Regions from separate parts of the Thalassospira sp. Z349TD_5 genome, predicted to be linked through region 1. Evidence: predicted binding sites of a transcription regulator. Region 1 holds the regulator's gene; the other holds the start of a gene.
What was found. The regulator HrcA, encoded in region 1, represses chaperone genes, less so after heat shock. The targets are predictions, from matches to a motif close to GTTAGCACTCNCCNNNGGNGAGTGCTAAC.
Positions count from the first base shown of each region.

Region 2: the regulator HrcA is predicted to act here: its motif matches at 5,962-5,990, upstream of groES (co-chaperone GroES).

Region 1 is NZ_CM149654.1:4,319,853-4,332,037, reverse strand. Features, by position in the region: gene AC0VXT_RS19900 (DMT family transporter) at 1-148, shown strand, start outside; gene AC0VXT_RS19895 (antibiotic biosynthesis monooxygenase family protein) at 145-507, opposite strand; gene AC0VXT_RS19890 (NIPSNAP family protein) at 504-845, opposite strand; gene AC0VXT_RS19885 (DMT family transporter) at 859-1,776, opposite strand; gene AC0VXT_RS19880 (ArsR/SmtB family transcription factor) at 1,853-2,533, shown strand; gene AC0VXT_RS19875 (NAD-dependent deacylase) at 2,537-3,283, opposite strand; gene grpE (nucleotide exchange factor GrpE) at 3,497-4,138, opposite strand; gene hrcA (heat-inducible transcriptional repressor HrcA) at 4,191-5,249, opposite strand; gene rph (ribonuclease PH) at 5,539-6,255, shown strand; gene rdgB (RdgB/HAM1 family non-canonical purine NTP pyrophosphatase) at 6,446-7,042, shown strand; gene hemW (radical SAM family heme chaperone HemW) at 7,156-8,349, shown strand; tRNA gene AC0VXT_RS19845 (tRNA-Leu) at 8,554-8,640, shown strand; gene AC0VXT_RS19840 (hypothetical protein) at 8,816-9,622, shown strand; gene AC0VXT_RS19835 (ribonuclease D) at 9,717-10,328, shown strand; gene AC0VXT_RS19830 (KpsF/GutQ family sugar-phosphate isomerase) at 10,496-11,518, shown strand; gene lptC (LPS export ABC transporter periplasmic protein LptC) at 11,521-12,185, shown strand, end outside.
Region 2 is NZ_CM149654.1:1,498,122-1,510,306, reverse strand. Features, by position in the region: gene fliN (flagellar motor switch protein FliN) at 136-435, opposite strand; gene AC0VXT_RS06745 (PLP-dependent cysteine synthase family protein) at 648-1,760, shown strand; gene AC0VXT_RS06740 (Hsp20/alpha crystallin family protein) at 1,851-2,366, opposite strand; gene AC0VXT_RS06735 (NADH:flavin oxidoreductase/NADH oxidase) at 2,653-3,747, shown strand; gene groL (chaperonin GroEL) at 3,890-5,548, opposite strand; gene groES (co-chaperone GroES) at 5,609-5,896, opposite strand; gene AC0VXT_RS06720 (hypothetical protein) at 6,195-7,661, opposite strand; gene AC0VXT_RS06715 (rhamnan synthesis F family protein) at 7,729-8,682, opposite strand; gene rfbC (dTDP-4-dehydrorhamnose 3,5-epimerase) at 8,734-9,291, shown strand; gene rfbA (glucose-1-phosphate thymidylyltransferase RfbA) at 9,299-10,180, opposite strand; gene rfbD (dTDP-4-dehydrorhamnose reductase) at 10,173-11,084, opposite strand; gene rfbB (dTDP-glucose 4,6-dehydratase) at 11,081-12,142, opposite strand.

The sequences.
Region 1 (12,185 bases):
GCCGGTCATTTTCATCGGAGCGGGTATTGTTGTGCTGGCGGTGATGTTGCTTGATTACAAGGGTGGGGCCACACCGGTTGAGGTTGATGAGGCTGCCAGCCTCGGGGAGGAGGCTCCATCCCCGAAACCGGTTAGTGTCAAAACCTAAGGCTTATTACCTGCCATGTCGTGATGGGCGTGTGAATCATCGGGGGCCTGATCGCGTGGCGTCATGCCGTAATCGCGGATTACCCCGGCCACCCGAAGGCGGTAATCGGCAAAGACGCGGTTGCGGCCCTCATGCTGGGCCGCCCGGTGTTCGGCAACATTGCGCCATGCCTTGACTGCATCCTCATCGCGCCAGAACGACAGGGATAAAACCTTGCCCGGTGTGGTGAGCGAATTGAACCGTTCGATCGAGATAAAACCATCGATGTCTTGCAGAATCGGGAGCAGCTCGCCAGCGATGGCGAGATATTCGTCGTAATGCGCCTTATGCGGGGTGACTTCGAAAATCACGGCGATCATGGCTTGATAAGCTCCGTCTGCGGGCCAGCATGGGGTGTGGAGGCAATTTTCAGAAACTGGCGTTCTTCGCGCAGGATGAATTTTTCGCGCTGTGAAAATTCATAGTTCTCCTGACCCAGCGGATCGGCGGCTAGTTTTGCGCGATAGGCCTCATAGGATGCCAGATCGGGCAAATGATAGATACCATAGGCGGTCGAAACCGATCCTTCATGTGGTGCGAAATAGCCAACAAGGTCCGCCCCGCAGCGTGGAATGGCCTGCTCCCAGTTGCGGGCATATTCGATGAAGGCATCCTTTTTATAGGGATCAATTTCATAGCGGATGAAACAGGTGATCATGGTTCAGTCTTTCTTACTTTTTTGGGGAAGGAGATGCTTGTCGGAATGGGCGCGGAATATTGATGATGGCGACGCCGACAAGTGCGCAGAGGATACCGGCAACAGCCGGTGGACTTATGGTTTCGCCAAGTAATAGACTGCCAAGCAAAACGCCGATCCCGGCGCGTAGATAGCTTTGGCTGGCAACCCCGATGGAGCCGAGCGTACGCAAAAGCCGGAAATAGATCAGCAAGGCGATTGCCGTGCAAAAAACCGACAGAGCGAGTGTTGCAAGAATGGCGGTTGTTGATGGGGCCAATGTCCACGGACGGTCCAGTATCAGACTCGCCGGGATCAAAAAGATGCTGGCCCAGATCATGGTCGCAGCAGCGGTGACAGTGGCGGGCAGAGCGTTAAAACGTCTGCCATAGATCGCAGCCCCGGCATAAAGGATTGCCCCGGTCAGAACAGCGAGCTGACCGCCGACATGTTGTCCAAGGCCGGTAATGACACCGGGACCGACAATGAGAACCACACCCGCGAGGCCAAGACACGCGCCAACGAGACGGAGCAGATCAATCCGTTCATGGTGTGCAAGAAAGGCCGTGATCAGGAAGACAAAAATCGGCGATGTCGAGTTCAACACGCTCGCAAGGCCGCTATCGACATGTTGCTGCCCCCAGGCAAGGATGGTCCAGGCACCAAGACTGTTGAGAACCGACTGGATCAGCAACATGCCAAGAACCTTGCCATCGCGCGGAAAACGCTCGCCGCGCCACAACATGACGGCAAGAAGAAACAGCGATGCGATACCGACTCTGATCGCAATCAAGGTGATTGGCGGGATATCGGTTACTGCGATTTTGATGAACAGGTATGACGCCCCCCAAAGCAGGGCGAGTACAGCCAGCAAACCGATTTCAAGTGGCAGGGATGGTTTTGACGGCGTCATGTGGTTCTCCGGACTGGATACAATTCAGAACAGATAACCGATTGTTTGCAGTCAATGCTTCGACTAGCATCGAACTATGAAAGAAGGACCCGATATTGCCCGCGTGGCCGCTTTGCTTGGCGATCCGGCACGCGCAAATATGCTGACCGCCTTAATGGGCGGCAAAGCATTAACCGCAACCGAATTGGCACAGGAAGCCGGGGTAACACCGCAAACAGCAAGTTCACATCTGGCAAAACTTGAAGCCGGACAGATTGTGATCCCGCGCAAGCAGGGGCGGCATCGCTATTTCACGTTGTCTGGTCCCGATATTGTCGAGGCGCTTGAAGTCATGATGGGGATTGCCAATCGGGTCGGGCACAACCGGGTGCGTACCGGCCCGAAAGACCCCGAATTGCGTCGCGCACGGGTGTGTTACGACCATTTGGCGGGGGATATGGGCGTGGCGCTGTTTGACGGTCTGTCAAAACGCAAGCTTATCAAGACCGATTTGAATGGTGTGGCTCTGACCGATGCCGGGGTGGATTTTGCCAACGGGTTTGGCATTGATCTGGCGGCATTGCGCCAAAATCGCCGTCCGTTATGCCGTGAATGTCTGGACTGGAGTGCCCGACAATCGCATCTGGCTGGGTCGTTCGGGGCGGCGTTGCTGGATCGGTTTTACGATCTGGGCTGGGCTCGGCGGATGAACGAGTCGCGGATTGTCCGGTTCAGTGCCGAAGGGGAGCAAAAATTTCGCGAACTGGTTGGAGACTAAAGGTCAGCTTTTTAAAAGCGCATCGACAAAGGCGGGGACCAGTTCCGTTGCCGGGCCATAAGTGCCGTGGTCAAACAGGGTAGCACCTGTGCTCGGTTCAAGGTTGAGCTCGACCGTTTCGGCACCGGCTTCTTCATGGGCAACTTGAACAAATCCGGCCGCCGGATAGACATTGCCCGATGTGCCAATCGACATGAACAATCCGCAATCACCCAAAGCGGCATAGATGCGGTCCATCTCAAGCGGCATTTCGCCAAACCAGACGACATGCGGACGCAAGCCAGATGCCTTGCCACACGACGGGCAAACAGTTTCCTTGGCGAGGTCGTCTGCCCATGCGGTCAGAAGATCACAGTGATTACAGCGGATTTTAAGCAGTTCGCCGTGCATATGGATCAGGTTTTTTGATCCGGCCCGGCCATGCAGATCATCAATATTCTGGGTCACCAGCAAAACATCACCGGGCCATTCAATTTCAAGCCGGGCAAGCGCATGATGGGCGGCGTTGGGCTGGATATCCGAACCCAGAAGGGCTGCGCGCCGGTCATTGTAAAAATGATGGACCAGATCGGGATTATTGACAAAGGCGTCGGGGGTGGCGACGTCAGAAATATCATATTTCGCCCAGATTCCATCGGGATCGCGGAATGTGTGCAGCCCGCTTTCCTTTGAAATGCCAGCCCCGGTCAGAATGACAATCGGGGCGTCCTCATCGCGCAGGATGTCAATCAGGTCGGGACGAAGTGGCATGGGGAGGTGTCCTGTCGGGTTGGCAATCAATGTTTTTCGCGGGCATGACGACTGTAGAGGGATTCAGAGTAACCGTCTTGAGAGAGTACGTCATTCCCGCGAAAGGCGGGAATCTCTGTGCGTCTAGACTCAAAACGGCCCCGCCAAGTCTGTCTGGCAGGGCCGTTGATAAACCCGATCCGCTAAAACCGGTTTATTTTGGTGCTGTCGTGCTTAGGCCGAGGTATCGACATTCCCGCCCGGAGTGTCGTCCTTGGGTGCTTGCTCAGCAGCCGGGTTTTTGGTCACACCGACCATGGCAGGGCGCAGCAAGCGGCCTTTGAGCATATAACCGGCCTGCATGACCTGTGCGACGTGCCCGTCCGGATATTCCGGGTTCGGCATTTCAAACACGGCCTGATGTTTGTTGGGATCAAGTTTTTCACCAAGCGGTTCAAGCTTTTCAACGCCGTTCTTTTCAAGCGCCTTAAGAAGCGTCTGTTCGGTCATTTCAACGCCTTCAAACAGCGTTTTCATCGCCGGATCGGCATTGGAAGTGTCGCCAGCAGCATCAAGGGCGCGGCGCAGGTTATCCCCAACATCAAGAAGCTCACGGGCAAATTTGGTAATTGCGTAGTTGCCAGCGTCCTCGACATCCTTTTTGGCGCGGCGGCGGGTGTTTTCCACCTCGGCGGCCTGACGCAACAGGCGGTCTTTCAGTTCGGCAACTTCGGCTTCAAGGGCGGTGATCGGATCCTCGATCACGACATCTTCGTGCTCAGCCGCGTTCGCCTCTGCTGCGATATCTTCGGCTGCGGCTTGCTCTGCATTTACATCGTGCAGATCGTCCGGGGTGTTTTTTGCGGTTTCCGACATGGCTAACCTATGTACTTTCACGTTAGTGCGGCCTGACACGCAGCGCCGCGATTTATCCAATCAGTTGACCGACCAGTTTGGCGGTGTAATCGACCAGCGGAATGATCCGGGCATAATTGATCCGGGTTGGTCCGACAACCCCGATTGCGCCCACAATGCTGCCTTCGGCGTTTTGATAGGGCGAAATCACCATCGAAAGGCCCGATCCACCGAATAATTTGTTTTCCGACCCGATGAAAATCTGAACACCCTGGGCGTCCGTTGTCACATCGAGCAGTTCGATCATCTGATCGCGGGCCTCAAGCACGTTAAACAGGCGGCGCACGGATTCAAGCTGTTCAATCGTATCGATATTTTCCAACAGCTGGGATTGACCCTTAACAATCAGGGACGATCCCTTGATCCCGCCAGCCCATGTTGCAAGGCCTGCATCAATCAATCCGGCTGAAAGGTCGTCAAGCTCCTGGCGCAACTGATCACGTTCCTGGGTGATCAACAGGCGCGCATCGTCAAGAGTCTTTCCAGCCAACCGGCTATTTAGATAATTCGCGGCTTCTGTCAATGCCGAACCGGGCAAATCTGTTGGAACATCAAGGATTCGATTTTCAACGTTGCCGTTCTGCGACACCAGTACAGCAAGAACCTTGCCCGGTGAAAGCCCAACAAATTCAATCTGTTTGAGCCGCAATCCATCGGTTTTGGGGGCGACAACAAGCCCGGCACAGCGCGACAGCCCCGATAACATGGTGGTGGCTTCGCCCAGCATCTGATCAAGCGAATAACCGGCCTGTTCGCAATTTTTGGTCAGTTGATCGCGTTCGGCATTGGGAAGGTCACCGACCTCCATCAGTGCATTCACAAAAAGACGAAGGCCCTTTTCACTGGGCAACCGTCCGGCCGAGACATGCGGGGCCACCAGCAATCCCATGTCTTCAAGGTCAGACATCACATTGCGAATGGTCGCCGCCGACAGGTTTTCAGACATCCGGCGTGCAATCGACCGTGACCCGATGGGTTCGCCGGTTGCGACGTAGGCATCAACGATCTGGCGGAACACTTCGCGTGTCCGCACGTTCATATCGCCAAGTAGGGTGTCGTCGAAATGCGCCATTTTCTGTGTGTGACCATAGTTTGCGCAAGATTGCGTCAAAAGGTGATACGAATTTAGTCAGCCCAAGTCCAACCGTCAATCGCACCGGATTTGCAGTGAGAAGCGCAAGGGTACCATCAATCAAGTACTTAGTTTCAAAACCCGTCAAAGCGCAATGCGAATCGCGCCAATTATCACGGGGAAACTGCTGGACCTTTGGCGGGTGTCATCTTACTTTGGGCGAAATTTCAGATTATTCGCGTTGGTCGCCAAGGCCAGTGCCGTACAGACAAACAAGAGGTTCCCACTCATGCGCCCATCCGGCCGTACCCAAGATCAGCTTCGCGACGTTTCGATTGAAACCGGCATTTCTAAATATGCCGAAGGGTCATGCATGATCAAATTTGGCGATACCCATGTCATTTGTACGGCAACGGTCGAGGATAAGGTGCCGGGCTGGATGCGCAATTCTGGCAAGGGCTGGATCACCGCAGAATATGGCATGCTGCCACGTGCGACTGACAGTCGCATGAACCGTGAAGCTGCGCGCGGTGGTCAGTCGGGCCGGACTCAGGAAATTCAACGTTTGATCGGGCGTTCGATCCGTGCGGTGACGGATATGAAGGCCATGGGCGAAATGCAGATGCGCCTTGATTGCGATGTCATTCAGGCCGATGGCGGCACGCGCACCGCATCGATCACCGGGGCGTATGTTGCCGCCCATCTGGCGTTTCAGGGTGTGCGTCGCCTTGGCCTGCTTAAGGAAATTCCACTGACCCAGCCAGTCGCAGCCATTTCGTGCGGCATTTATAACGGCAACGCGGTTCTTGATCTTGATTACGCCGAAGACAGCAATGCCGGGGCCGATGCCAACTTTGTTCTGGCTGGCAATGGCGGCATTGTAGAAGTGCAGGCCACCGCCGAAGACGTGCCGTTTGATCGTGCAGCGTATGATCAGATGTTTGCGCTGGCTGAAAAAGGCTGCAAGGAATTGTTTGCGAAACAGCGCGAAGCTCTCGGCCTCTGAACATGCCGGTCTTCGTTCCATGCCGGGCTGCAAATGGATGGTTCCTGCGCTTCCGGTGCTCACGTACTTAACGTACGCTGCGCGCCGGTTCTCAAAACCAGCCATTTTCGCCACGGCATAAAACGAACCTCGCCACGCTCATCTTTCGACTATCTCGATCTTTCTCTATTGAAAATCTTCAGGCAAGAACATGGCCCGTCGCTTTACGGAAAAAAAACTGGTTATCGCCAGTCACAACAAAGGTAAAATCAAGGAAATCGGTGACCTTCTCGCACCCTTTGGGATTGAAGTGTTTTCGGCCGGTGACCTTGATCTTCCCGAACCCGAAGAAACCGAAAAGACCTTTATTGGCAATGCGCAGCTAAAATCGACTGCCGCGGCCAAGGGGGCGAACCTTCCGGCCCTTGCCGATGACAGCGGGCTTGCGGTATCCGCCCTTGATGGGGCGCCCGGTATTTATTCGGCGCGCTGGGCCGGGCCGGACAAGGATTTTGATATGGCGATGGAAAAGGTCCAGAACGGGATCGGCAGCCATCCGGATCGCCGGGCATCGTTTATCTGTGCGCTGTCACTCGCGTGGCCTGATGGGCATGTTGAGAATTTCGAAGGGCGGCTTGAAGGCGACATTGTCTGGCCCAAACGCGGCCGTCATGGATTTGGCTATGACCCGATTTTCCAGCCCAAGGGATATGATCAAACCTTTGGCGAAATAGAGCCAGCCATAAAGCATGAAATGAGCCACCGGGCCGATGCGTTCGCGCAATTGGTTGCGGCCTGCTTTAAATAAGCTTTGTTCAGGTCATTGCCCTGCATCGAACATATGCACGCATCGCTGATGTCATGATCGGCGGTGCGTGTTAGTTTATCGGCCAACATTCCCGTATTTGAAAAGAATTTCGCGTGTCCGCAACCTCCGCCGAAACCGTGCCGTTTGGCATTTATATCCATTGGCCGTTTTGCCTGTCGAAATGCCCCTATTGCGATTTCAACAGCCATGTTGCCAACAGTGTTGATCATGTACGCTGGCGCAAGGCATTGCGCGCCGAACTGGCGGCGGGTGCCGCCCGCCATCCGGGGCGGACGGTGGGGTCGGTGTTTTTTGGGGGTGGCACGCCGTCGCTGATGGATCCGGAAACTGCGGGTGCGTTGATTGATGACATCAAGACGTTCTGGAACGTGACCGATGATATTGAAATCACGTTGGAAGCCAATCCGGGGACGGTTGAAATCGACCGGTTTTCGGCCTTTGCCGCCAATGGCATTAACCGGGTGTCGATTGGCATTCAGGCGCTGAATGACCGTGACCTCAAATTCCTTGGGCGGTTGCACAGTGCTGAGGAAGCCATGCGGGCGCTGGATGTTGCGACATCGGTGTTTGACCGGTTTTCGTTTGACCTGATCTATGCCCGTCCGGAACATGATCCCAAGGCGTGGCGTAAGGAGCTCCGCGAGGGACTTGCGATCGCCAATGGGCATATTTCGCTCTATCAGTTGACGATTGAGCCGGGCACGCAGTTTTATACCCTGCATCAGCGCGGTGAGTTGGTCGTCCCCGACGAAGACCTTGCGACCGAGCTTTATGAGATTACGCAGGAAGAAACGCAGGCGGCTGGTTATGGCTGCTATGAGGTGTCCAATCACGCCAAGCCGGGGCAGGAAAGCCGCCATAATCTGGTTTATTGGCGCTATGGCGATTATCTTGGTATCGGTCCCGGTGCGCATGGCCGCGAAGCGATCATTCAGCCAGATGGCAGCACAGTCCCGACGGCAGTGCGCCGCCACCGGGCGCCTGATATCTGGCTGGACCGCGTGGAAAAGGCCGGGAACGGCACACAGGAAGAAACCGTGCTTGAGGCCAAGGAGCGCCTGCTTGAAATGGTGATGATGGGCTTGCGGCTTAATGAAACCATTCCAGCAGCCCGGTTTGAGCGGATCATTGGCAAAGGCCCGCGCGATGTTTTGGATAATGCGCGGCTTGAAACCCTGATCGGATCGGGGGATTTGATTTGTGATTCGGCCGGGCTTCGCACCACTGATCAGGGACGGAACCGTTTGAACGGTGTATTGGGCTACTTATTCGACCCTGCAGCGTGATGTAAGCAGACGGCATTAAAATGCCCAAAAACCCATGAAAACCGTGATGTTTCCGATATGGAACGGGCATCAGCCGCGTGCCGTGGAAACTTGCGCGGTTTAGTTTCATCAAACCATCAAAAAGGTGGTTGACACTTCAAGCTGACCGCGTATATTCCGCCCCGTTCCAGCGCATAGCGTCGGAACAAAACCACAAGCCCCTATGCCCAGGTGGCGGAATTGGTAGACGCGCTGGCTTCAGGTGCCAGTGGCCGAAAGGTCGTGGAAGTTCGAGTCTTCTCCTGGGCACCATACCCCAGCACATTTCTGATGTGCTGGGGTATTGTCGTTTTAGGGTTCATATTGCATCAATATGCTTGTGGTGCGTCGATAATCAGAGGTTGCATGGTTGACTGAAATCTTCAAATAAGTTGTACTTATATAATATAATAATTATGTTGCGCCATATTGAAAAGATGAGCAGTCAATGTTTTCAAAACGCTTGCCGCCTTGGATATTGTCTTTTGTTCGATTTGTTCCGAGAGCTCTTTCTGTTTCTGGTCCCCAAGATGTTTTGGCGTATTTCGGTATTGCTGCAATCATTTGGGGGGCATTCTGGCTGGATGAAGCAGAAAAAAGACGAAGTAAAATAGAAGAATTTCATGCCTTTAACCCAAAATTCGAATTGGAATTTGAGTTTCCGATTGCTCAATACATTGATGACAGCGGTAATCATGTTACAGAATTAAAGGCTAAGTTGACGAATAAAGGTAATATTCCAATATATGCTAATGTTTACACCTCTGCATCAATCGCTTTCTCAGAGAAAAAAGGTGTGGGTACATCAGCATCAAATATTGAACACTCCACCACTGGTTCTATTGTAAATATTAATGATCAATTAAACATAAATTCAAAATTTACAGAGAACGATAGTGAAAATATAAAATATAGTTGTACGTATATATTCTACAAAATAAACCCTGTATTTAATGAATACTATAGAAAATTTTTTCCTAATATTGAGACAGAAAAATTTTCTAGCTTTTACAGTAGAATACTCTCCAACAGATGGAATGCTCCAAAGGAATTCAACGCTTGGGATAAATGCAATGCAATTAAGAGACCCTCGTTGGTTGCCGTTGTCGATAATCTGATTTCTAAAGGTAACTATTCCAAAGCAGCTGAAATAATTGTTGCATATAACTCAACACACCCTTCTTCAATGCTTATTAATTGGGACGACTATCCTGTCCTGTCTGACTTAAAGAGGAAGCTTATAGGGGAGAATTGAACCTCTGTAATTGTTCAAATGGCACGACTTTTGCGTCGCGGCGCGCAGTTTGCTGTGTTAAGAACAGGCAAATCATGACATTTGGAGCACCGCGATGACCAATTTCCTCCATCTCGGCGATCTGCCGGGCGACCTTGACCTTGGTAAGGTTGTCGCCATTGACAGTGAGACCATGGGCCTTAATCCGCATCGCGACCGTTTGTGTGTCGTGCAATTGTCGAGCGGTGATGGCGATGCCCATCTGGTCAAGTTTGATGGGGAAGATTACAGCGCGCCGAACCTTAAAAAATTGCTGGCTGATCCAAGCGTTTTGAAGCTGTTTCACTTCGGGCGTTTTGACATTGCGGTGATGGACAAATACCTCGGTGTGCGCTGCGCGCCGGTTTATTGTACCAAAATCGCCTCCAAGCTGATCCGCACCTATACCGACCGTCATGGTCTGAAAGACCTGTTGCGCGAGCTGGTCGGGGTCGAAATTTCCAAGCAGCAGCAAAGTTCTGATTGGGGGGCGGCTGAGCTCTCCAAGGATCAGATCGATTATGCGGCGTCGGACGTTTTGTATTTGCATAAAGCCAAGGAAGAGCTGGATCGTCGTTTGGCACGCGAAGGGCGCACCGAACTGGCGCAGGCCTGTTTTGACTTCCTGCCAACGCGCGCGACGCTGGATCTTTCGGGCTGGGACGAAACTGATATCTTTGCCCACTAGTTTTCTGACCGCCTGCAGATATTTGCATATCGGTTAACCGCCTGTGAATGTCGGATGTGCTAGGCAATTGACCCCCGCACCGGGCAGGTTCATAGTTTTGGCAAAATGGCCGTGCATGTTGGTCAATGCGCCTGATGTTCCGGGCGGGAAACGCAAACAAGAAACAGATGACAGTGACCCCAGAAGCCAAACAAAACGCCTCACAAAATGTCGGACATACCCCTGCACCTGCTTCCAGTGCCGATCTTGCAGTGGCGCGCCGGGTACTTGAGATCGAAGCAACTGCCTTACACGAACTGGCCGAATCGCTTGATGGTGCTTTCTGTGCGGCGATTGACCTGATTGAGGGGCTTAAAGGTCGCCTTGTGATCACCGGGATGGGCAAAAGCGGTCATATCGCCAAGAAGATTGCCGCGACCTTTGCCTCGACAGGCACACCATCGTTTTTTGTCCATCCGGCCGAAGCCAGCCACGGTGATCTTGGCATGATCGGCAAGGATGACGGGGTTTTGGCCCTGTCCAATTCCGGTGAAACCCCGGAGCTTTCCGATATTATTGCCTTTACACGACGGTTTAATGTGCCGCTGATCGGCATGACGCGCAAACCGCACAGCTCGCTTGCGATGCAAAGCGACTGCCCGCTGGTGTTGCCTGCAAGCCCGGAAGCCTGCCCGAACAAGCAGGCGCCGACGACCTCAACCACCGCGATGCTGGCCTGTGCCGATGCGCTGGCGGTGACCTTGATGGAGCGGCGTGGCTTTTCCGCCGAAGATTTCCGCACATTCCATCCCGGCGGCAAACTGGGTCAGCGGTTGCTGCATGTTCGTGATGTTATGCATCCAGCCGACAGCCTGCCGCTGATAGCCAAGGATGCCCTGATGTCCGAGGCGCTTGTGACCATGACCAGCCATTCGTTTGGCTGTGTCGGGGTACTTGGGGATCGCGGTGAGCTGATCGGGATTGTGACCGATGGCGATTTGCGCCGTCACATGGCCAATAATATTGTGGCGATGAAGGTGATGGATGTGATGACGGCAGGGCCGAAGGTGACAAGTGAAATGGCGCTGGCGGTCGAAGCGCTTGCCATCATGAATGATCGCAGCATTACCGCCTTGTTCGTGCTTGATGAGGCGCAAGTGCCTGTTGGACTGGTCCATATCCATGATCTGCTGCGGTCGGGGGTTGCCTGAGCATGGCCGAGGATCGGGCGCAAAAGGCTGAGAAAGCGGCGCGTGACGCACGCAGCCGTGACCGACTTCCGTCCGGGCGGCGCGATGTACGGATCAATCCGTTTCGCCGGATCATTGTGACGTCGCTTAAACTCGTTTTGCCATTGATCGCGCTTACCCTGATGGCGTTGGTGGTGTTATGGCCGCAGATCGAACAGGTTCAGGACAGTGGGTTTCGTCTTGGTTTTTCGACGTCTCCTGAGGATTTGATGGAAAATGTTGCCATGTCCAACCCGCGCTTTTTCGGTGTGGACGGCAATCGGCAGCCTTTTACCGTCACCGCACAGGAAGCCATCGAAAACCAGGCCGATGACGGTCACGATGATCATGTTTACCTTGATACCCCACAGGCCGATATCACGCTTGAAGACGGTTCGTGGATTGCGCTGACGGCCAATGAAGGGTTCTATACCGAAACCGATGGTGTGCTTGATCTGGTCGGGGCGGTGAATATGTACCACGATAACGGGTTTGAAATTCACACCCAGAAAGCTGAAATCGAAATGAACGTTGGCAATGCCAGCGGATCGGTTCCGGTTGATGGGCAGGGGCCGTTTGGCACGATCAAATCGGATTCCGGGTTTGAACTGGAAGACAAAGGGGCGGTCATCCGCTTTTTGGGGAACGC
Region 2 (12,185 bases), 1.8 Mb from region 1:
CTGTAATATGGCATTTTAAAGGAGCTTTGCAATCAAACGCCTAGCAACTGCCGAGGTTCCATGCTGCGTGAAACAAAAAAAACCACCGACCAGTTTGGCGCGGTGGTTTGACTTTTTGTATCGCGTAAAAACAGGTCAGTGATGGGTTTCGATAATCGTCCCGGTTTTGACCACTTCTGTGATGGTGACACCCAAGTTATCATCGACCACAACCAGCTCACCGCGCGCGACCAGACGGTTGTTGACGTAAATATCAACGGGCTCGCCCACACGACGATCAAGCTCCAGCACCGCCCCGCGCGTTAAACGCATCAGCTGTGCCACCTGAATCTGGCTTTTGCCAATCACGGTCGAAACACGCACAGGCACATCATAGGCCGCACCTATCTCAGACCCATGACGGGCCGCAAATGGATCTTTTTCTTTGTCAGCCATGATTTCCAAGTCACCTAATCAGATCGATAGAATCGCGACACTCACTATAGAGTGTTAGCTTTGAAAAAAGTGTTAGCAAGCCCAATCTGTTTTAATTCGTACGTTTCGTCAAAATGTATCGAGACAATTTCACGCTCGTTTTTTGTATTATAATCCCTTATCTCTGGCCCCATATCGAAAATAACGTCTAAAAAACAGTATCAGGATGCGACATGCCATATGACTGCCAATGGGTTGCCGAAGCCATCAGCACCATCGAAGCCGATTTTAACCGATCCGCCGACACGCACCTGATCCGCCTGGATCTTCCCCCGCTTGACGGGATTGGCTTGTACCTCAAAGATGAATCGACCCATCCGTCCGGCAGTCTAAAGCATCGTCTGGCCCGGTCGTTGTTCCTATATGGGCTGTGTAACGGCTGGATCACCAAAGACACCCCGGTGATCGAGGCATCGAGTGGCTCCACGGCGGTATCAGAAGCCTATTTCGCACGTCTTCTGGGCCTGCGCTTTATCGCCGTGATGCCCAAATCCACATCGCAGCAAAAGATTGATCAGATTGCCTTTTATGGTGGTGAAAGCCATCTGGTTGACCAAAGCGGTCAGATATACGAAGAATCACAACGTCTGGCGCGTGAACTCGGCGGCCATTACATGGACCAGTTCACCTATGCCGAACGGGCAACCGACTGGCGTGGTAACAACAACATCGCCGAAAGCATCTTTGAACAGCTTAAACACGAACCGCATCCTGTTCCGCGCTGGGTCATTGTCGGGGCTGGCACCGGCGGCACGTCATCAACCATTGGCCGCTACATCCGGTATGGCCGTATCCTTGGGCAAGGCTGCGAACTGTGTGTTGCCGACCCGGAAAATTCGGTTTTCTATAATGGCTATGAAACAGGTGATTGCAGCATCACCGGGGATAAGGGATCACGCGTCGAGGGCATTGGCCGGCCCCGCGTTGAACCCAGTTTCAATCCAAATGTCGTTGACCGAATGTATCGCATTCCCGATGCCGCAAGCTTTGCCGCCTTGCAATACCTTGAAAAGCATCTTGGCCGTCGCTGCGGTGGCTCAACCGGCACCAACCTGATCGCCACCTTGTCGTTGATCAGCGACATGAACAAGGCCGGTGAAAAGGGCTCTGTTGTGACGCTCCTGTGTGATGGCGGTGATCGATATCGCGACACCTACTATAATCCGGACTGGATCAAGGCTCAGGGCATTGATCTTAAACCTTGGCATGACGCACTCGACCGGTTTGATCAAACCGGGATTTTCGATATGCCGCTTGAAAACTGCGCCCGCCATCCATCACTTTAAATCCCGGATGGCCACAAAAAAGAGACGGGCGGTAAAAACCGCCCGTCAGGCAACACAGAGAAGACAAGTTCAGGGAGGATGAGGTAAGGCCTAGCCGCTGACGGTAATTTTGCGCGGCTCAGGTTTTTCTTCCACAACTTTTGGAAGAGTAAGTGTCAGAACACCATTTTTAAATGATGCGGCAATATTATCGGCATCAATGGTGTCGGGAAGACGGAACGACCGCTTGAAACTACCATATCTGCGTTCAACAACGCGGGCACCTTCATTGCTTTCACGGGTGGTTTTCTTTTCCCCCGTGACGGTCAAAACACCTTCAAGAACCGAAACATCGACATCACTTTGTTCGACACCGGGAAGTTCGGCCGACAGTTCAATATGATCGTCGGTTTCATGGACGTCGATCCGCGGGCTTAAAACCGATTGCGCATCACCATCCGCGCCAGAGGCGGCTTTGGACGGCACGGCACGATCCCCAAAGATCGAACCGATCATTTGGTCGAAATCACGCCCGAAACCACGGGAAATAAGGGTGAAAGGATCGGCAGCAATCGGCGAAGAAGAAAGACGACGTGCGGATCCATTAAGGTTCTGAAGTCCAGTCATAATAACCCTCCATTACAGACGAGTATCCTTGCGTCGGTGGTCCAGACCAGGCTGCAACCGTGACGCGTATCAGGGCACCATGCCCTTTTGCCTCCTTGAGATAGATCGGGTGAAAATTTCCGCAAGTCGCCAGATGCATTTTTTTGATCTTTTTTGATTTTTCTCCGCTGGCATTCCATTCCTTGGAAAAACTGACTTTGGGACTGGCGGAGTCTACGGCCAATGACTAGCTTCACCCCATTGCATGGCGGGTTCCCCGCCGCCTCCCCTATATCAAGGATATTCCATGAGCACTTTATTCTCGCCCCTGTCTTTGGGGAAACTGGCCCTCGATAATCGCATTATCATTGCGCCGATGTGTCAGTATTCCGCTGACAACGGAAGCTCCACCGCATGGCACGACATGCATCTGGGTAATCTTGCCCAATCTGGCGCAGGCCTTTTGATCATAGAAGCAAGTGCGGTCGAACCCGAAGGACGCATCACCTACGGCGATCTTGGCCTGTGGGATGACACAACCGAGGCCAGCCTTGATAAAACCATCAAGGCCGTGCGCAGCCATTCCGACATGCCAATCGCCATCCAACTGGCCCATGCCGGGCGCAAGGCATCCTGTGAAAAACCATGGGATGGTGGCGCTGCCATCGATCCTGACCACAAGAACGGCTGGCAGGTTGTTGCACCGTCGGCAGTCCCCTTTAAACAGGGTGACCCAACCCCCGAAGCCCTTTCCAAGTCACGCATGGCCGAAATTGTGCAGGCCTTTGCCGACAGTGCAAAGCGCGCCCTTCGCATCGGGTTTGAGGCCATCGAACTCCATGGCGCGCATGGCTATCTGCTCCATCAATTCTTGTCCCCACACTCAAACAAGCGCGATGACGAATATGGTGGATCGCTTGAAAACCGCATGCGCTTCGCCCTCGAAGTCTATGACGCAGTCCGCCGCGAAGTCGGCACGGACTTCCCCGTCGGCATGCGCATATCGGCCAGTGACTGGGTTGAGGGCGGCTGGGACATTAATCAAAGCGTTGAGTTGGCAAAGGTCCTCAAAGCACGCGGATGCGACTTCATTCACGTCTCATCGGGCGGCCTGCACATTGATCAGAAAATCCCGCTTGGCCCGAACTATCAAGTCCCATTTGCCGATCGCATCAAATCGGAAACAGGCATTACCACGATTGCGGTTGGCCTGATCACCGAGGCCGAACAGGCAGAAGCCATCACCTTTACCGGTCAGGCAGATGCCATCGCCCTTGCACGCGGCATTCTCTATGACCCGCGCTGGCCTTGGCATGCGGCCGCAACACTGGGGGCTGAAGTCAAAGCCGCCAACCAGTATTTGCGGTGTCAGCCACGCGCATTGAAAAAGCTGTTTGGCTAGCCTTTTAGTCGCGCTCAAGACAAAGCCCTGCCACAGATTGTGGCGGGGCTTTTTTTTGTTTTAGAACCAAGAACAAAAGAAAAGAGGCCCCGCGAATGCGAGGCCCCTTTCCGTAGCAAATAGGTCGGTTGGTTGGTAAGGCTTAGAAGCCCATACCACCCATGCCGCCCATACCACCCATGCCACCCATGTCAGGTGCGCCGCCGCCAGAAGATTTATCTTCCGGTTTATCAGCGATCATGCATTCGGTGGTGATCAGCAGACCAGCGACCGATGCTGCGTCCTGCAGGGCAGTACGAACAACTTTGGCCGGATCGATGATGCCAGCTTTAACGAGGTTGGTGTATTCGCCTTTCTGGGCGTCATAACCAAATTCAACGTCATCCTGCTCAAGCAGCTTGCCGGCAACAACCGCACCGTCAACACCTGCGTTCTGAGCAATCTGGCGAACCGGCGCCTGAAGCGCACGGCGAACGATGTCCACACCGATGGTCTGGTCATGGTTTTCGCCTTCAAGACCTTCAAGCGCACGGACAGAGTACAGCAGAGCCGTACCGCCACCAGCAACAATGCCTTCTTCGACAGCAGCGCGGGTTGCGTGCAGGGCATCGTCAACGCGGTCTTTACGTTCTTTAACTTCGACTTCCGAAGCGCCACCGATTTTGATTACGGCAACACCGCCTGCGAGTTTCGCAAGACGTTCCTGCAGTTTTTCACGGTCATAATCAGAAGTGGTTTCTTCGATCTGAGCGCGGATCTGGGCAACACGTGCTTCGATCTGTGCTTTCTCACCAGCACCATCAACGATGGTGGTTTCTTCTTTGGTGATGGTGATCGATTTCGCGGTGCCGAGCATGTCGAGCGTAACGGTCTCAAGTTTGATGCCAAGATCTTCGGAAACAACCTGACCACCGGTAAGAACGGCGATGTCTTCAAGCATTGCTTTACGACGGTCACCAAAGCCCGGTGCTTTAACAGCAGCGATTTTCAGACCACCGCGCAGCTTGTTGACAACCAGGGTTGCCAATGCTTCGCCTTCGACGTCTTCCGCAATGATAAGAAGCGGCTTGCCCGACTGAACAATAGCTTCAAGAAGCGGCAGCATCGGCTGCAGCGAAGAAACTTTTTTGTCGAACAGAAGAACATAAGGATTGTCGAGATCTGCAACCATCTTTTCAGGGTTGGTTACGAAATACGGCGACAGGTAACCACGGTCAAACTGCATGCCTTCGACAACGTCGAGTTCAGTGTGCAGACCTTTGGCTTCCTCGACGGTGATAACACCTTCGTTGCCAACTTTTTCCATGGCTTCAGCGATCATGTCGCCGACTTCACGGTCACCGTTTGCCGAAATGTTACCAACCTGTGCGATTTCATCGCGGCCGGTTACTTTACGTGCACGGCTCTGGATCGATTCGATGACTTTGTTGGTAGCAAGATCGATACCGCGTTTCAGGTCCATCGGGTTCATGCCCGCAGCAACAGACTTGTTGCCTTCACGCACGATCGCCTGAGCCAGAACGGTTGCAGTGGTGGTGCCGTCACCCGCCATATCGGCGGTACGTGAGGCAACTTCACGCAACATCTGTGCGCCCATGTTTTCGAACTTGTCAGAAAGTTCGATTTCTTTGGCAACGGTAACACCGTCTTTGGTCACGCGCGGTGCGCCAAAGGATTTTTCGATAACAACGTTACGACCTTTCGGGCCGAGCGTCACCTTGACAGCATCTGCCAGGATGTCGACACCGCGCAGCATTTTAGCGCGTGCATCGGTAGAAAACTTTACGTCTTTAGCAGCCATAATATTCTTTCCTCTCTATGAGACGGATGAACGTGGACATAAATCACCCAAAGGGCTGACTTATTCCATGATGCCCATAATGTCGGACTCTTTCATGATCAACAGCTCTTCGCCGTCAACCTTGACTTCGGTACCTGACCATTTGCCAAACAGGACTTTGTCACCTGATTTGACGTCAAGCGCGACGACAGAGCCGTCATCTTTACGCACGCCAGAACCCACAGCGACGACTTCGCCTTCCTGCGGTTTTTCTTTCGCGGTATCCGGAATAATGATGCCACCGGCAGTCTTGGTGTCGGACTCGACACGACGGACCAGGACGCGATCATGCAGCGGACGGAACTTCATTTTAGACAACTCCGTGTTAAAGCTAAAGGCTCGTTTAAAACTACGACTAACCGGGATGAGCCCGTATTAGCACTCACCCCCGGCGAGTGCTAACAGGATGTATTGGAGTGGGTGATTTTTGTCAATAGGATTGGTGTGTTCGTCGCAAAAATATCATGAATTCCGCGACATTGGCCCAAATCGGGCCTTGGCTGCCATGGTGCCACCATAAACAGCATGGGCCAGTCCGATAGAGGTATCATGCGCCATCGCAATGCGCAAAAGGCAATAATGTGGCAAACACAATCACGGGTTCAGATCAGCGCAGCGTGAAATAACGATCCATCAGGTCTGGCTCATCAAAATGCCGCCGCCCGACAAACGCCGTTGCATGATGCCCCCATTGGCGCATGGCACCAGGTTTCTCAACCCCCATCGGCCAAAGTAAAATCCATTCCAGCCGTTCCGTGCCGGGTACAAATCCATCCTCGTCAAAAAGGCTGGCCGTGCCCTGCCCGTTTTGTAACGGCAACTGGCTCAAGTCCTGTGCCGGGCGAAGGGATGCGTTTTGCCTGATCATATCACCTGCCGTTTTATCACCCCTGGCATCGGTCAGTTTCAGAAGATAGTGGCTGGTTTTATCGATCCACAGAACTGGACGCCTCAAGATCGATTGATCAACATATCCCGCGGGCATTTCCGCCGTTTCGCGAATGTCGTTATCCTCTGGCGCGGTGATTCGCTGCAAATTGTTACTTGGAAAAAACATGTGATAACAGCCACAGCCATGGATCGTATCGCCGATCAACGGCGTGCCATCGTCATCAAGGGTAACCCGCCAAACCAGCGCATCAAAATGCCCGGCCAGAATATCAAACCGGCTGGTGGCCGGGCGCTCCGGGAACCAGATTTCATAAACGATTTGCGGCCGCCATTTTCCGGCAAAATATGTATGGCTCAAGCGATAATAGATATTTGGATGATCTGTATCGACGACGGCCAAAGCATCACGCGTGGGCAAGCTCGGCTGTCCAATCTTGTCACTCTCACTGTCCGTTCTCACCCGAAAAACCGGCAGATAGGCCCGCGCCAGTTTTTCAAGCTCGGCACCCGTTGGCTGCAACAAACCAAAGACATCCAGCGTAATGTCGTTGAAACCGTCATCAGTTTGGTCGGGTACTAAATAGTCGTACCACATTCCCGACGCCGCAATATCCGCGCTCCTTTGCTCAAAACTTGCAAAGTTCTCCTGCTTCCATCCTTCATATCCGAAATAGGCCGCGAAGGCTGTTATCGGATACAGACCCGCGATGCGCTGAAAATCAAGATAGTCATCAGGCACAAATACCGCCGCAGACAGCACCGGATACTGATCGGGCATCAGGGACGCGGCCATCGTGTTGGCACAAGCCTCAATCTGATCAAATGAGACACCTGATGCAACTGGAAGGTTGGTCATTTCACTTTGCCGTGCGTCACGATCAAGGCCACGCATCTGTGCGATAAAGTCCCGCCAGCGATCTGGTTGATCAACCTGCCCGTCACCGTCGTCATCAAGCTGGCGCTCCAACAAAACAGAGTTCCGGTTGGCCCGAAGATATGCGAACCCGGCAACCGGTGAAGCCGACGCGTTGCGTACACCGTTTTGGGCGACCAACGCATCAATATAGGCAAGTTGCGCATCACACGATAACGTCGCCAGATCGCCCACTGGGCGCGTACCTTGTGCGCATGCCGCAAGAAGGGCTGGCAAAAAGACCACAAAAACAGCAAACCCACGCCGCATCACGTAACTCCGTTCAGTTCCCGGCACACGGTCGATCATCATACTCAGAGAACAATGATTGGAACAATCAGTTGGCTTGGTCCCGTTTTTTAATCCCAGACGGCAATATCAACATCAAAACGGGTATGCCCAAGAATTTAACGTAATAACGCCACCATTTTTTTGACTTTGTGTAGCGTGCTTTGGTCGAGATTAACCTGTCACTTCCCCAATAGGTTTTAAAGGTTGGGTAACGATAATTATAGTGGTCCGGAACAGACACCCCAAGATATCGTTCGACCAAGTTATCGACCAGTAACCGGGGATAAACCGTATCCAGAACATCAAGCCAGCAATCAAGTTTAGGCGCCATCGTTGGATTTAACCGAAACAACTTTACCTTCACCAATGGACATTTCTTCTTTCGCCAAACGACAGGGAAAAATGCACTTGAAACCATCACATCAGTGTGGAACCAGCCACAATAGCTATTGGATTTATAGCCCTGTGCATGCAGAAGGTCCGAAATCCCAAACTCATATTTATAAACAACATCACTTTTGGACTTTTGGATTTCAACGCCAGACCAAAACTCTTTGAATTTAGGATTTTTCAAAACAGATTTGCGAAACGCCATGAAATAGCTGTTCAGGCTGAAATGTTTTTTCTTACGAAGATGTGTTCCAGTCAGCCCCCAGAAATCGCATTCACATCTATCCATTTCGTCGAATACAGATTGAAAATCCGCAATCGGACCAAAACAGGAATCATTCATAATCACCAGTTCGTCATAAGCCTCGAGGTCGTTCCAAACATGACTTAATGCGATTTTCCAACTGCCAAAATCGTACATTTCATGCTGGTGTGCAAAAACACATTCACCGTAGTTCAAAATTTTTGCAGCCTCTGAATCAGACAACGGACTATCAGAAACAAAAACAATACGATCTGCAAACGGCTTGATTCCATCCAGAAGCCGCAGGACATAGTCATCAACAACTGCGTCTTTATCATAGTGCGCAAATGCTATAAGTCGTTTCATGTAATTGCTGTCATCTCAATTAATGTCCGTCCTCTGTATAAGGCCCAATCGATGAAGTTTGAAGCCCTCGAAATTCCGGATGTAAAACTGCTTTACCCTAAAAAATTTGGTGACGAACGCGGTTTCTTCTCGGAAACCTACAATCAGGCGATATTCTCAGAAGCAGGAATTGACCAGCTATTTGTTCAGGATAATCACTCGCTATCACGTGCCGTCGGTGTTCTGCGAGGCCTTCATTATCAATGCCCCCCTTACGCACAAGACAAGCTTGTACGTGTTGTGCGCGGCAGAATACTTGATGTGGCAGTAGATATTCGTAAAAGTTCACCAACATTTGGCAAATGGGTATCTGCAGAAATCAGCGCAGATGAATGGAACCAAATCTTCGTTCCAAAGGGTTTCGCCCACGGGTTTGTTACCATTGAGCCTGATACAGAGGTTCACTACAAGGTTTCAGCTTCTTATGCTCCAGAAACCGAAAAATCCATCATGTGGAATGATCCAGATCTTGCTATTAAATGGCCGATCAACAAAACCCCTGTAACCTTGTCGCAAAAAGACCTGCAGGCAACAAGCTTCAAAGACTACTGCCGTCATCCGGATTTTTGATCTCAGGCTACATCTGATCATGCGTTCGCAAAACGGTTTGAAGGTATGCCCGATAAGAACTTGCACCGAAACCGTCGATGAGCTTTTCGAACTGCGCAACTGTAATCATTCCGGTCCTAAGTGCGATTTCTTCGGGGCATGCGATTTTAAGACTTTGCCGACTTTCAACTGTTCGTACAAAGTTCGCAGCATCAAGCATCGCCCCATGTGTACCGGTATCAAGCCAGGCATAGCCACGCCCCATTTTCTCCACATGAAGCGCCCCACGCTGAAGGTACGCCTTGTTCACATCGGTGATTTCAAGCTCACCGCGGGCTGATGGCTTGATGGAGCGCGCAATATCAACAACATCTGCATCATAAAAATACAATCCGGTAACCGCATAATTGGACTTTGGATTGTCTGGCTTTTCTTCGATATCAAGCGCAATTCCCGCGCGATCAAATTCGACCACGCCATACCGCTCAGGATCTTGCACGAAATAGGCAAACACTGTCGCACCGCGCGATTGCCGCATCGCATTTCCAAGCAACTCTGTTAAGCCATGCCCAAAATAGATGTTGTCGCCAAGGATCAGACAACAGGGATCATCTCCAATAAAATCGGCCCCCACAATAAAGGCATCTGCCAAGCCCCGTGGTTCGGTTTGAACCGCATACGCCAAACGCACCCCCCACTGAGAACCATCGCCGAGCAACTCTCGAAAAAGCGGGACATCACGCGGGGTGCTAATGATCAGAATATCCTTGATCCCCGCCAGCATAAGGGTCGTCAGCGGATAATAGATCATCGGCTTGTCATAAACCGGCTGAAGCTGCTTGGAAACAACCAACGTTGACGGATGCAGGCGTGATCCGGTGCCACCTGCAAGGATAATGCCCTTACGCATGCGCGATCCCTTCTGCGAGATTTTGCAAAACCTCCATCAAACTCTGATCAAACTCAGGCAAACCCAACCCGAAATTGGTCATGAATTTTTCCGTCGACATCACAGAATAGCTTGGTCGTCTTGCCACTGTCGGGAACCTAGCACTTGTCACGGCTTCGATCTGGCACGTTGCCCCCGGCCATTGCGCCCCAAAAATCTTGATCGCCTTTGCCTGTATTTCACGGCTAAACGCACACCATGTCATCTCAGCATCTGAAACCAGATGATAGGTGCCAAATTGATCAAAATCACGGCGCACGACGTCCGGCACGGTGCGCAAAATGGCCGTCGCTAAATCAAGCGCACTTGTCGGACATCCTTGCTGATCATCCACCACAGAAATGTGTGTTTTATCGCCCAACAACCCCAGCATGGTTTTGACAAAATTTTTGCCAAACGGGCTATATACCCAGGACGTTCGAAAAATAAGGTGCTGGTTGGTGATCGTCCGAATGGCTTCTTCGCCCGCCAGTTTCGTGACACCATAGACACCCAGCGGTGCCACAAGGTCGGTTTCGCGGTAAGGTTCCTGTCCCTCACCGTCGAAAACGTAATCTGTTGAAATATGAATAAATGGCACCGAATGCCGTGCCGCGTTTTCAGCCATCGTCCGGACGGCATCGCAATTTACACGCCGCGCCAATTCAGGTTCATTCTCCGCAAGATCCACCGCCGTATAGGCCGTCGCGTTAAGAATGATATCGGGACGATATAGATCGACGGCCTTGGTAATATTGCCTGACTGCGCAACGTCGCAATCATGGCGGTCAAGGAACTGTACGCTTAAGCCCGCAAAAGCCGAACTCCGCCACGCAAGGCTCAGCGCCAATTGACCATTCTTGCCAAAGACCAGAACCTTGATCATTGGACAGCCCCCTGACCAAGCCGTTGTCCTGCATATTTGTCCTTAAGGATTGGTTCCCACCACGCGCGGTGATCGACATACCATGTCACGGTTTGTGCAAGACCGGTTTCAAAACTGTATTTCGGGCTCCAGCCAAGTTCATCGCGCATTTTTGACGGATCAATCGCATAGCGCCAATCGTGCCCCGGACGGTCGTCAACGAAATCAACAACTTCATCAAATGGCTTGCCGGCGGTTTCGGGAACAAGGCTCGTCACCACGTCAAAAACTTTGCGGACCACATCAATATTAGCAACCTCGTTACAGCCACCAACGTTGTATTTCTCGCCAACCCGGCCCTGTGTCAGGATGGTAAAAAGGGCCTCTGCATGGTCCTCTACATGCAACCAGTCACGGGTATTGCCCCCATCACCGTAAACGGGCAATTTTTTACCCTGCAAAACATTCAGGATCATCAGCGGGATCAGCTTTTCGGGGAATTGATAGGGCCCGTAATTGTTCGAACAATTACTGATAATCACCGGCAGGCCATAGGTATGATGCCACGCCCGCACCAAATGATCCGCCCCGGCCTTCGTGGCCGAATAGGGTGAATTGGGTGCATAGGCGGTTTGCTCGGTAAACAGCCCTTCGTCACCCAAAGAGCCATAAACTTCATCGGTTGAAACATGATGAAACCGAAAGGCCTGTTTGCGCGCATCATCAAGACCATTGAAATAGTCCCGCGCCACTTCAAGCAGCGTAAACGTGCCGACGACATTGGTCTGAATAAAATCCGCCGGACCATCTATCGAACGATCCACATGACTTTCAGCCGCCAGATGCATCACCGCATCAGGCTGAAAATCCGAAAACACCGTAGCAACCGCTTCCTTGTTACAAACATCGACCTTCGCGAAACTATAGTTGGAAAAAGCAGAGACAACCTCAACTGTGCGCAAGTCGGCCGCATAGGTCAATTTGTCGAGGTTAAGAACCTCAAAGCCCTTTTTCCCGGCAAGAAGCCGACAAACAGCCGAGCCGATAAACCCCGCGCCACCCGTAACAATAACCTTCATGTCGTCCCTGCCATTTTGAATGTCTCGAGGGTTACGATACCCT